Linked DNA regions of Azoarcus sp. KH32C. The protein of the gene in region 1 interacts with the protein of each later gene in a pairwise test. Links are inferred from orthologs where the notes say so. Each region holds a gene or a part of one and is shown in the gene's direction. Other genes may lie near its edges. The genes, in order: ssb, recO, AZKH_RS08105 and AZKH_RS22700.

Region 1 (2,724 bases):
GGACTCGTGCTGTTCGCATTGGGTAGCGTTGTCGCGGCGCTTGCGGCGAGCATCCAGATCGTCATCGTCGGCCGCGTGTTGCAGGGGGCGGGGGCGATTTCGGCGGCGGTGACGGCGCTGGCGGCGGATCTGACGCGGGATCAGCATCGTACCAAGGTGATGGCGATGATCGGGTCGAGCATCGGCCTGGTGTTTGCGTTGTCGATGGTGGCGGCACCAGTGCTGTATTCGCTGATCGGCATGGACGGGATCTTCTGGCTGACCGGCGCGCTGGCCTTGGCGGCGATCGGTGTCGTGCTGTATGTCGTGCCGGCGGCGCCGGCCTTGCCGCGCGCGAACGGCGGGCGCTTCGCGGATGTTCTGCGCGACGGGCAGTTGATGCGCCTGAACTTCGGTGTCTTCGTGCTGCACCTGATCCAGACCGCGATGTGGGTGCTGGTGCCCGCGGCGCTGGTGGCGGGGGGCGGGCTGCCGCTGCCCGAGCACTGGAAGGTCTATCTGCCGGCGGTGGTGCTGTCGTTCGCGTTGATGGTGCCGGCGGTGATCATCGCCGAGAAGGGCGGTCGAATGAAGACCATCTTCAGCACGGCCGTCGGACTGCTGGTAGTGGTGCAGGCCGGCCTGTATGCCTTCGGGCGCAGCCTGCCGGCGCTGGGCTTGTGGTTGACGTTGTTCTTCGTTGCGTTCAATGTGCTCGAAGCTATTCTTCCGTCATGGATTTCGCGCGTCGCGCCCCCGCATGCGAAGGGTACGGCGCTGGGCCTCTACAACACGCTGCAGTCCGTCGGGCTGTTCCTGGGGGGGGCGATGGGCGGCTGGATTGCTGAACACTATGGCAGTGGCGCCGTGAATTTTGCCTGTGGGCTGCTCGCCGTGATCTGGCTGCTGCTGGCGACATCGATGAATCCACCTGTGCGACGTGCCGTTGCGAGCGCGGCCGCGCGTTAATTTGAATTTGTATTCGAGGAGAAAGGGATGGCTTCCCTGAACAAAGTGATCCTGATCGGCAACCTGGGTCGGGACCCGGAAACGCGTTATGCGCCGAGCGGTGACGCGATCTGCAACGTGACGATCGCGACGACCGAGACCTGGAAGGACAAGGCGAGCGGCGAGCGCAAGGAAGCAACGGAGTGGCATCGCGTGGTGTTTTTCGGCCGCCTCGCGGAGATCGCGTCGCAATATCTGCGCAAGGGCAGCCAGGTGTACGTGGAAGGCCGCCTGCAGACGCGCAAGTGGCAGGACAAGGACGGCCAGGATCGTTACACGACGGAAATCCGTGCCGACGAGATGAAGATGCTGGGTTCGCGTTCGGGCGGCGATGCGCCGATGCGCCAGTCAGAGGGCGGCTATGACGCGCCGGCCCCGGCTCCGGCACGTCAAGCTCCGCAGGCCGCGCCCGCGCAGCGCGCGCCGAGCCAGCCGAGCAGCGGCGGCGGTTTCGGCGACTTCGACGACGATATCCCGTTTTAAGCGACGCCTCGTAGTACCCGGTTCGGTAAGACCCGGCAGCCCTTCGTGGTTGCCGGGTTTTTTCGTTTACGGGCGGCCCGGGCCGACGATTGCCCGCGCCTCGTGCGCCCGTGAGAAATTACCTAGTCCACGCGTGTAATTGGACGCTCTCGCCCCTCAGTCCGCAAAGCAGATACTGCATTCCACGTTGGCATACGCAATCGGCAACCGAATCGCGGCAGTTCCTGCAGACAGTGGAGAGGCGGACCCGATGAACTCCTCAACTTTATCCGATGCCGTGAATGAGCGGCCGGCCGGCTTCCGTCCGGAAGGCGAGCTCACGATCTACACCGTCGCGGAACAACATGGGCTGCTGATGAGGGCGCTGGACGCCGGCCCGGTCGTGCATCTGGATATGTCGGCGGTGAATGAGGTGGATACCGCGGGACTGCAGTTGCTGATCCTGGCGAGGCGCGAGGCCGCACAGCGCGGGATCGAACTGCGGGTCGCCGGGTGCAGCGATGTAGTGAAGGACGCGCTGGAGACGATGCAGCTTGCCAGCCTTCTGGATGACTGCGCCGCAGAGGGCGGAGTGTCTCGGAACTGACGCCTGGATCTGGACGCTCTGTGTCAATCCTTGAGGGGACCGAAGACGTGAATTTCGATCAGGCTCTGGACACCTTCATCGCCGAGGCGGATGAATTGTTGCGCGACATGGAGGAGGCGCTGCTGCGCCTCGAAAGCGCGCCTGCGGATGACGAGCTCATCCACGCGATGTTTCGCGCCGCGCACACGATCAAGGGCTCGGCCGGACTCTTCGGGCTGGAGCCGATCGTCGCATTCACGCATGTGCTGGAGCATGTGCTCGACAAGCTGCGGACCCGGGAGATCCAGGTCTGCGGCGACCTGATTGCGCTGCTGCTACCCTGCGGGGACCACATCGGCAAGCTCGTGGCGCACGTGCCGGCGATGGCGCTGGACGCGGAGACCCGGGCCTGCGGCGAGCGCCTGATCGCAAGACTGCGGGAGTTCCTGGGCAAGCCGGCGATCGCGGCGACGACGCTGCCCACCGAGTCGCGCGGGGGCGTTGAGGCTGCCGGCGGAGGCGCGTTGGAACGCGGTGATGGCGATGTCGTCGCGACCGACAACTGGCACATCTCCCTGCGCTTCGACCGCGATGTGCTGCGCAACGGCATGGATCCGCTGTCCTTCATCCGCTATCTGGCGACCGTCGGGGAGGTCGTGTCGATTACGACGCTGTCCGACGCGATGCCC
Region 2 (2,802 bases), 1.2 Mb from region 1 along the record:
TGAATCCGGACAATATTTCCCAAAGCGAAGGGTCGTCGAACGGTTTCCGGACTGGCTTCGTGGCGATCGTCGGGCGTCCGAACGTCGGAAAGTCGACGCTTCTTAATCGCCTGATCGGGCAAAAGATCAGCATCGTGTCACGCAAGGCGCAGACGACCCGGCATCGGGTGACGGGGATCCTGACGAACGACGACGCCCAGTTTGTGTTCGTCGACACGCCGGGATTTCAGACGAAACACCGCAACGCCTTGAATCGTTCGATGAACCGGACGGTATCGCAGGTACTGGGTGATGTCGACCTTGTGTTCTTCGTGATCGAGGCTGGGCGTTTTGGCGAGGATGATCGTAAGGTCGTCGATGTTCTGCCACAGGGGGCGAAAGTCGTCCTCGTCATCAACAAGGTGGACCGCCTGGTGGACAAGAGCGCCTTGCTGCCCTTTATTGCACGGATGAACGAGGTGTTCCCGTTTGCGGAGATCGTGCCACTGAGCGCGGAACGCGGCACGAACGTCGATGAGTTGCTGAAGGCGGTCACGCCCCTGCTGCCCGAGGGGCAACCGATGTATGGCGCCGATGAGGTCACTGATCGGAGCGAACGTTTTCTTGCTGCGGAATTTCTGCGAGAGAAGCTGTTTCGGCTCCTCGGCGACGAATTGCCTTACGGTATTGCGGTAGAAATCGAGAAATTCGAGACCGAAGGGAATTTGCGACGCATTTTCGCCGCCGTCGTGGTCGATCGTGCAAGTCACAAGGGGATCGTGATCGGCAAGGGCGGAGAGCAACTCAAGCGGATTGCGAGCGAGGCCCGGGTCGAACTTGAGCAACTGTTCGATGGAAAGGTGTTTCTCGAGGTGTGGGTCAAGGTCAAGAGTGGCTGGGCCGATGACGAGCGCGCCCTCAAGAGTCTCGGCTACGAATAATTTCCCGAACTGCGTGAGTTCGTGAGCCAGAAGCAGCGTGTCGAGGAGCAGCCCGGGTTCGTTCTCCATACGCACCCATGGCGGGAAACGAGCCTCATCGTGGAGGTTTTCTCGCGGGATTTCGGGCGCGTGGCTTTGGTGGCAAAAGGTGCGCGCCGCCCGCAATCGCCGTTGCGTGGCTTGCTGATGGCTTTTCAGCCCCTGCTGGTCAGCTGGACCGGCGGTGGAGAGGTCAAGACCCTGATGCGTGCCGAGTGGTGTGGCGGCCAGCCTCTTCTGACCGGGCGTGCGCTGATGTGCGGCTACTACCTCAACGAGCTGTTGTTTCGGCTTACCGCGCGGGAGGACGCCCATTCCTCACTGTTCCACGCGTATTCCGAAGCCATAGGGACATTGGCGCGTACCGATTTTCTCGCTCCCACCTTGCGGCGGTTCGAACTGGCTCTGCTGCGGGATTTGGGTTATGGCATCGAGTTGGAGAGCGACGGCGAGTCGGGAGAGGCCGTCGATGCGACGGGCGAGTACCTCTATATAATCGAGCGAGGCCCGGTCCGCTTCGAGGGCGAGGAAGGCGATCTGCCGACCCTGAGCGGACAGACTCTGCTGGATATGGCGCGTGCCGAATTTTCCCGGCCCGAGACGCTGGCGCAGAGCAAGGGTTTGCTGCGCATGCTGATCAATCATTATCTCGGCGGACAGACGCTGCAGTCGCGCCGGGTTCTCAAGGAGTTGCAGGAGCTGTGATCGAACTCGGCGTAAATATCGACCACGTCGCGACTTTGCGGCAGGCCCGTCGCACCTGGGAGCCTGACCCCGTATGGGCCGCCGTGGAGGCGCATCTCGGTGGCGCCGACGGCATCACGGTGCATCTGCGTGAGGACCGACGCCATATTCAGGACGACGACGTGCGGCGCTTGCGCGATCTCACTCAGGTCAAGCTGAACCTTGAGATGGCTGCCACCGATGAGATGGTTGGCATCGCTTGCGCGCTGAAGCCGGAGATGGCGATGCTCGTGCCAGAGGGGCGTCATGAAGTGACCACCGAAGGCGGGCTCGACGTCATTGCCCAAGAAGCTCGGCTAAAGGACGTCGTGAGCCGTTTGGCCGATGCGGGAATTGTCACCAGCGTTTTCATCGACGCGGAACTGGCACAGGTGGAAGCCGCTGCCCGGATTGGCGCGCGGGTCTGCGAGATCCATACGGGCCCTTATGCCCACGCCTTCCACGCCGCCGGGCGCGATTCCGAAAGCGCGGCGGTGTTGGCGGAGGTCGCCAAGGTCGCGCGCGCGGGAGAGACAATCCGCGGACTGGGTATGCGTTTCAATGCCGGTCATGCGCTCAATTATTACAACGTGCAGCCGATCGCGCGCTTGCCCGGAGTGCGGGAACTGCATATTGGACACTCGATCGTCAGTCGTTCCGTATTCAGTGGCCTGCGCGAGGCGGTGTGCGAAATGAAGCGCCTGATGCGCGAGGCCGCCGACCGCGGAGTCTGAAGGCCGCATGGTTTTCGGCATTGGTACCGATATCGTCCGGATCGGGCGCTTGCGCGAAGCGCTCGAACGTCATGGCGAACGGTTCGCGGCGAGGATTCTTGCCGAGGAAGAGTGGTCCGATTTCAAGGCGAGCCGGGATGCGGCGCGTTTTCTGGCGAAGCGTTTCGCTGCGAAGGAAGCCTTCGGCAAGGCGCTCGGGACGGGTGTTGCGGTGCCGGCGACGTTGCATGCTGTCGCAGTCGGGCATGATTCCTTGGGGAAGCCCATGTTCCGTTTCGGCTCGGAACTTGCCACCTACATGGCGCAGCGCCAGTTGAGCGCCCATTTGAGTCTGACGGATGAGGCCGATTACGTCGTGGCCTTTGCCCTGATAGAGAAAACATGAA
Region 3 (2,806 bases), 2.6 Mb from region 1 along the record:
GCAAGGACACCAAACGCCGCGGCGCGCGCAAGATCGTTCTCCTCACAGGCAACAAGATCTCCGCCGGAATGGAAGAGGCCGTCAAGCGCGGACAGGCCATCGCTGAAGGCATGGCGCTCGCCAAGGACCTCGGCAACCTGCCGGGCAACATTTGCACGCCCACGCATCTCGCCGAAACGGCGCTGGAGCTCGGCAAGCAATACAAGCTGAAGGTCGAAGTGCTAGAACGCGAGGACATGGAGAAGCTTGGCATGGGCTCGCTGCTGTCCGTAGCGCGCGGCAGCCACGAACCGCCCAAGTTCGTCGTCCTGCACTACAAGGGCGGAAAGTCCAAGGACAAGCCGGTCGTCCTGGTTGGCAAGGGCATCACCTTCGACACCGGCGGCATCTCGCTGAAGCCCGGCGCCGAAATGGACGAGATGAAGTTCGACATGTGCGGCGCCGCGAGCGTGCTCGGCACCTTCAAGGCCATCGCGCGCATCGCGCTGCCGATCAACGTCGTCGGCATCGTTCCGACCACCGAGAACATGCCCGGCGGCGCAGCGACCAAACCGGGCGACGTGGTCACCTCGATGAGCGGGCAGACGATCGAGATCCTGAACACCGACGCCGAAGGGCGCCTGATCCTCTGCGACGCGCTCACCTACGCCGAACGCTTCAAGCCCGACTGCGTCATCGACATCGCGACCCTCACGGGCGCCTGCGTCGTTGCCCTGGGCAAGATTCCGAGCGGCCTTCTCGCCAACGACGACAACCTGGCGCGCGAACTCGTCGACTGCGGTACCGTGTCGGGCGACCGTGCCTGGCAAATGCCGCTGTGGGATGAATACCAGGAACTCCTCAAGAGCAACTTCGCGGACATGGCCAACATCGGCGGCCGCTATGCCGGCACGATCACGGCGGCCTGCTTCCTCGCCCGCTTCACCAAGGCCTACAAGTGGGCCCACCTGGATATCGCCGGTACCGCCTGGGTGTCGGGCGACGCGAAGGGTGCGACGGGCCGGCCCGTACCCCTGCTTACGGAATTCCTCATTGCCCGTAGCAAGGGCCCTCAAGCGTAGTCCGAACGGACCATTCCATGCCGCGCGTGCAGTTCTACCACAACGCCGAAAACCCGCTCGCACTGGCGTGCGAACTGGCCGAACGGGCCTTCGCGGGCGGGCGCAAGGTAGCGCTGCGCGTCCCCGACGGCACGGCGGCGCGGCAGCTCGACCAACTCCTGTGGAGCTTCCACCAGCTCGCGTTCGTCCCGCATGTGATGGCCGGCACGCCCCTCGCGCCCGAGACTCCCGTCATCATCGGTCGCGCGGATGCACCGGCGGAATGGCCGCACCACGAGATCCTGTTCAATCTGGCAGATGATGTTCCGCCGGGCATTGAGCAGTTCCGCATGCTGATCGAAATCATCGGCCAGGACGAAGCGCAGAAAGGACCGGCCAGAACCCGTTGGAAGCATTACAAGAACCTCGATCTGCCCCTCCAAGCATTCGACGCCGTGCGCCGGGAGGCACTATGAGCAACTGGTCGCGCCCCCGCGGCAACGAAACCGACGAAGAACTGAAGGCCGCAGACATGCTTCTCGACAAGGCCGATGCCCTCCTGCGGCGGCATCGGGGTATGGAACCGCAACACACGTCGCAACCCGAAGCAGACGTCTTCATCTCGCTCGAAGAGGATGACCTCCCGCTGCTCACCGAAGTCGTCGATCCGTCCGAACTGCCGGCTCCCGCCTCGGCTCAGACGTCCATTCAAGCTTCCGCTTCGGCTCCAGTTCCCACTCCTACCCCAACTCCGACGTCAGCCCCCGCTCCGGCGCCAGAGCCGCGCCCGGCGACGCCCCACGTCCAGCCCGTTTCCCAGCTTGCCGAGCAGCTGATCAGCCTGGACACCGAAATCGCCCGTGCCGTCGAATCCTGGTTCGCGGCCGAGCTGCCCCAGTTGCTGTCGCGCGAACTCGACAAGCTTTCCGCCCGTCTGCAGGAGGAAGCCCTCCGTCACCTGCGCGCAACCCTTCTTCCGACGCTGTCCGAGCACATCTCGCGCAGCCTCGAGAAAAACACCGACATCACCGACTGAGCCTTCCCTGCTCGGCGACGGACACGCCATCCCGGCCAAGGGATGAGCGTGCGCATCCGTTATAATCCGCCCTTTGCCCTCAAGCCCCTGAGCACACCATGGAACTGGCCAAGAGTTTTGAGCCGGCGGACATCGAAGCCCGCTGGTATCCGGAATGGGAATCGCGCGGTTACTTCGACGCCGGCCTCGACAAGTCGAACCCCGACGCCTTCTGCATCCTGCTGCCGCCGCCGAACGTCACCGGCACGTTGCACATGGGCCACGGCTTCAACCAGACCATCATGGACGCGCTCACGCGCTACCACCGCATGTTGGGCGTCAACACCCTGTGGCAACCGGGCACGGACCACGCCGGCATCGCCACGCAGATCGTCGTCGAACGCCAGCTCGACGCCAAGGGCATCTCCCGCCACGACCTCGGCCGCGAGAAGTTCCTCGAGAAGGTCTGGGAATGGAAGGAATACTCCGGCGGCACGATCACGCGCCAGATGCGTCGCATGGGCACCTCGCCCGACTGGAAGCGCGAACGCTTCACGATGGACGCCGGCCTGTCCAAGATCGTCACCGAAACCTTCGTCCGCCTCTACAACGAAGGCCTGATCTACCGCGGCAAGCGTCTCGTCAACTGGGATCCGAAGCTCGGCACCGCGGTCTCCGACCTCGAAGTCGTCTCCGAGGAAGAAGACGGCTTCCTGTGGCACATCACCTATCCCTTCAGCGAAGGCCCGAT
Region 4 (2,960 bases), 650 kb from region 1 along the record:
AAGAGATTGACTGACGATGTCTTGTCAAGCAGAAAAACTTGCTTTGTCAGCTTGACTTATGCACACCGAGCAGTTCCGAGGGTGTCATGATGCACGGGAGTGGGGGTTATTCACCTAGATAAATAAGCCATTGAAAAAAAAGGAAAAAATTTTCGCCCATTGTTAAGGCAATGTGACAGAAAGCCTGTGCCCACGCTGGGTTTGGCACTTTTCACCCACCCTATCAACAAAGTTATCCACAGGAATTGTGGACAAGCAGCGGAAGGGTTTTGCGGCAAAGATTTAACCGAATTTCCCAGGTATCGGCTTAACAAACATCGCTAAGTTTCTGATACAAAACAGGTTCCAGTTAAACGTCGAAATCCCGGATGGCCATCGTTCGCGTCGCGCTCCCCGTTCCGTTGCCGCAACTCTTTGATTACACGTCACAAGACGTATGCGAAGAAGATGTCGGACGCTGCGTTCGGGTACCCTTCGGCAAGGGTGAAAAGAGTGGGGTGATCGTCGCCCTGCCGGCCGATTCGGATGTCGCCCCCGCACGCCTCAAAGCGGTGTGCCACATCCAGCGCGAAGTCGCGCCGCTGCCTGCGGACTGGTTGGAACTGGTCGGATTCGTCGCCCGCTACTACCACGCCCCGCCCGGCGAGGTCATCGCCTTGGCGCTGCCGCCGGGGCTGCGCCGGGCCGACGCGGTCAGCGACCGGGAAAGCGATCCGCTGCTCGACCTCACGCCGGAAGGCCATGCGGCGCTCGCCGAAACGCGCCGCGCGAGCCGCGCCTTGTCGCTGCTCGCACAGTTGCGCGATGCCGGCGTGATCCGCCGTAGCGTTGCGCGCGAACTGCCGGACGGTGGCGCCCTCGCGGACGCGCTGCGCCGCGGCTGGATCGAGCCGGTGCGCGCCGCGAGCCCGGCCACGCCGGCGGCGAACCAGCCCGAACTGACCGAAGGCCAGCGCGCGGCGGTCGATACCATTTCCGCCGAACCCGCCGGCTTCGTGTCCTGGCTGCTGCAGGGCGTCACCGGCAGCGGGAAGACCGAGGTCTATTTGCGCCTTGCCGCGCGGGCACTCGCGGCCGGACAGCAGGTGCTGATGCTGGTGCCCGAGATCGCGCTGACGCCGCAGCTCGAATCGCGCGTCGCGAACCGCTTTCCCGCCGCCTGCGTCGTGAGCCTGCACTCGGGGCTCGCCGAAGGGGCGCGTTCGCGCGGCTTCGTGCAGGCCCTCGAAGGGCGGGCGGACATCGTGCTCGGCACGCGGCTCTCGGTGTTCGCGCCGCTGCCGCGCCTCGGGTTGATCCTCGTCGACGAGGAGCACGACGCCTCGTACAAGCAGCAGGAAGGCGTGCGCTACTCGGCACGCGACGTCGCCGTGTGGCGGGCGAGGCAGCGCGGCGTACCGGTCGTGCTCGGCTCGGCGACGCCCTCGCTCGAAAGCTGGCATCACGCGCGCGCCGAGCGCTATCGCAGCCTGCGGCTCGATGCCCGCGCGGTCGCGAGCACGCTGCCCAAGGTCCGCCGCATCGACACGCGCCGCATGAAACTCGACGAGGGCCTGAGTCCGCAGTTGAAGACCGCGATCGGCGAACGCGTCGCCCGCGGCGAGCAGAGCCTCGTCTTCCTCAACCGCCGCGGCTACGCGCCGGTGCTGTCCTGCCCGTCCTGCGGCTGGGTGAGCCGCTGCCCGCACTGCTCAGCGAACCTCGTCGTGCATCTCGCGGACCGGCGTCTGCGCTGCCACCACTGCGGCTGCGATACCGAGGTGCCGCGCAGCTGCCCCGTTTGCGGCAACCAGGACATCCAGCCCTTCGGCCGCGGCACGCAGCGCATCGAGGCGCGGCTTGCCGAGCTCTTCCCGGACGCCCGCGTGCTGCGCGTCGACCGCGACTCCGCGCGTACCCGCAACCAGTGGGAGGAGATGCTCGCGCAGATCGCCAACGGCGAGGCGGACATCCTCGTCGGCACGCAGATGATGGCGAAGGGCCACGATTTCCCCAAGCTCACGCTGGTCGGTGTGATCGGTGCGGACGCTTCGCTCCATGCAGCGGACTTCCGCGCGCCCGAGCGCCTCTTCCAGCAGCTGATGCAGGTCGGCGGACGGGCAGGGCGGGCGCACCTGCCGGGCGAAGTGCTGATCCAGACCGAGTACCCGGAGCATCCGCTGTACCGCTGCCTCGTAAAGCACGATTTCGACGCCTTCGCGGCGAGCGCGCTCGACGAGCGCCGGGCCGCGGGCTTTCCGCCCTTCACCTACCAAGCGATGCTGCGCGCCGACGCACCGATGCTGCAGGACGCGATGGACTTCCTCGCCCACGCGCGCCGTCTCGCGCAGGACATGGCGCCGGCGGGCATCCGCGTGTTCGACGCGGTGCCGATGCGCCTGACGCGGCTCGCGCGGCGCGAGCGGGCGCAACTGCTCGTCGAGGCCGACGAACGTCCGCTGCTGCAGGGATTTCTCGGGCGCTGGATCGAGATCCTGCGCGCGCAACGCACCGGGCGCGAGCTGCGCTGGCAGCTGGACGTCGATCCGCTGGAGGTGTGAGCGCGAGCCTCAGCTGCCCGCGGGATGGCTCTCCAGCCACGCGGCGCGCTCGGCGAGCCGCTGCGCCTTGTCGGGCGCAAGCCCGGCTGCCGCGGCCATTGCGCGCAGCTTTGCGGGTTCGGGACGGTGCTCCAGCGTCGCGCGCCAGTAAGTCGCGACGCTGAGATCCGGGTTGGGGCGCTCGACGAGTTCGATCGCGTCGCCGGGCGCGATCGCGCCCCCTTCGCGGACGCGGTAGTACCAGCCGGTGATCCCCTCGTGCGCGACGAACAGCGATGCCCCTTCGGCGTCGAGCCGGTGGTCGATCTTCCAGCACGGGCTGCGCGGCTGGCTCAGCTGCAGCAGCGCGCTGCCGACGCGGAACACGTCGCCGATGCACACCGTCTCCTCGGTCCAGCCGCGGGTCGACAGGTTCTCGCC

Evidence for each region.
Region 2: the proteins of ssb (region 1) and recO interact in binary tests that used the Escherichia coli proteins (3 or more experiments, as listed by UniProt). The link is inferred for Azoarcus sp. KH32C from one-to-one orthologs.
Region 3: the proteins of ssb (region 1) and AZKH_RS08105 interact in binary tests that used the Escherichia coli proteins (3 or more experiments, as listed by UniProt). The link is inferred for Azoarcus sp. KH32C from one-to-one orthologs.
Region 4: the proteins of ssb (region 1) and AZKH_RS22700 interact in binary tests that used the Escherichia coli proteins (3 or more experiments, as listed by UniProt). The link is inferred for Azoarcus sp. KH32C from one-to-one orthologs.

The regions. Positions count from the first base shown.
Region 1 is NC_020516.1:4,400,755-4,403,478, reverse strand. The notes cover bases 11-2,722. They hold ssb (single-stranded DNA-binding protein), read left to right. Parts: upstream 11-975; coding sequence 976-1,470; downstream 1,471-2,722. Other genes in these bases: AZKH_RS19660 (chemotaxis protein CheA), read left to right, coding at 2,104-2,722; AZKH_RS19665 (lipid asymmetry maintenance protein MlaB), read left to right, coding at 1,721-2,056; AZKH_RS19675 (MFS transporter), read left to right, coding at 11-948. Also shown: more of AZKH_RS19675, read left to right, coding at 1-10; more of AZKH_RS19660, read left to right, coding at 2,723-2,724. UniProt on the Escherichia coli protein: Plays an important role in DNA replication, recombination and repair. Binds to ssDNA and to an array of partner proteins to recruit them to their sites of action during DNA metabolism. Acts as a sliding platform that migrates on DNA via reptation.
Region 2 is NC_020516.1:3,194,013-3,196,814, reverse strand. What follows is about bases 13-2,802. They hold recO (DNA repair protein RecO), read left to right. Parts: upstream 13-941; coding sequence 942-1,664; downstream 1,665-2,802. Other genes in these bases: nagZ (beta-N-acetylhexosaminidase), read left to right, coding at 2,798-2,802; acpS (holo-ACP synthase), read left to right, coding at 2,424-2,801; AZKH_RS14010 (pyridoxine 5'-phosphate synthase), read left to right, coding at 1,661-2,416; era (GTPase Era), read left to right, coding at 13-920. In the rest of the region: rnc (ribonuclease III), read left to right, coding at 1-3; more of era, read left to right, coding at 1-12. UniProt on the Escherichia coli protein: Involved in DNA repair and RecF pathway recombination.
Region 3 is NC_020516.1:1,834,249-1,837,054, reverse strand. What follows is about bases 4-2,797. They hold AZKH_RS08105 (DNA polymerase III subunit chi), read left to right. Parts: upstream 4-1,078; coding sequence 1,079-1,516; downstream 1,517-2,797. Other genes in these bases: AZKH_RS08095 (valine--tRNA ligase), read left to right, coding at 2,175-2,797; AZKH_RS08100 (hypothetical protein), read left to right, coding at 1,513-2,076; AZKH_RS08110 (leucyl aminopeptidase), read left to right, coding at 4-1,061. Also shown: more of AZKH_RS08110, read left to right, coding at 1-3; more of AZKH_RS08095, read left to right, coding at 2,798-2,806. UniProt on the Escherichia coli protein: Part of the beta sliding clamp loading complex, which hydrolyzes ATP to load the beta clamp onto primed DNA to form the DNA replication pre-initiation complex.
Region 4 is NC_020516.1:5,045,813-5,048,772, reverse strand. The notes cover bases 7-2,954. They hold AZKH_RS22700 (primosomal protein N'), read left to right. Parts: upstream 7-368; coding sequence 369-2,540; downstream 2,541-2,954. Other genes in these bases: AZKH_RS22695 (MOSC domain-containing protein), read right to left, coding at 2,550-2,954. In the rest of the region: more of AZKH_RS22695, read right to left, coding at 2,955-2,960.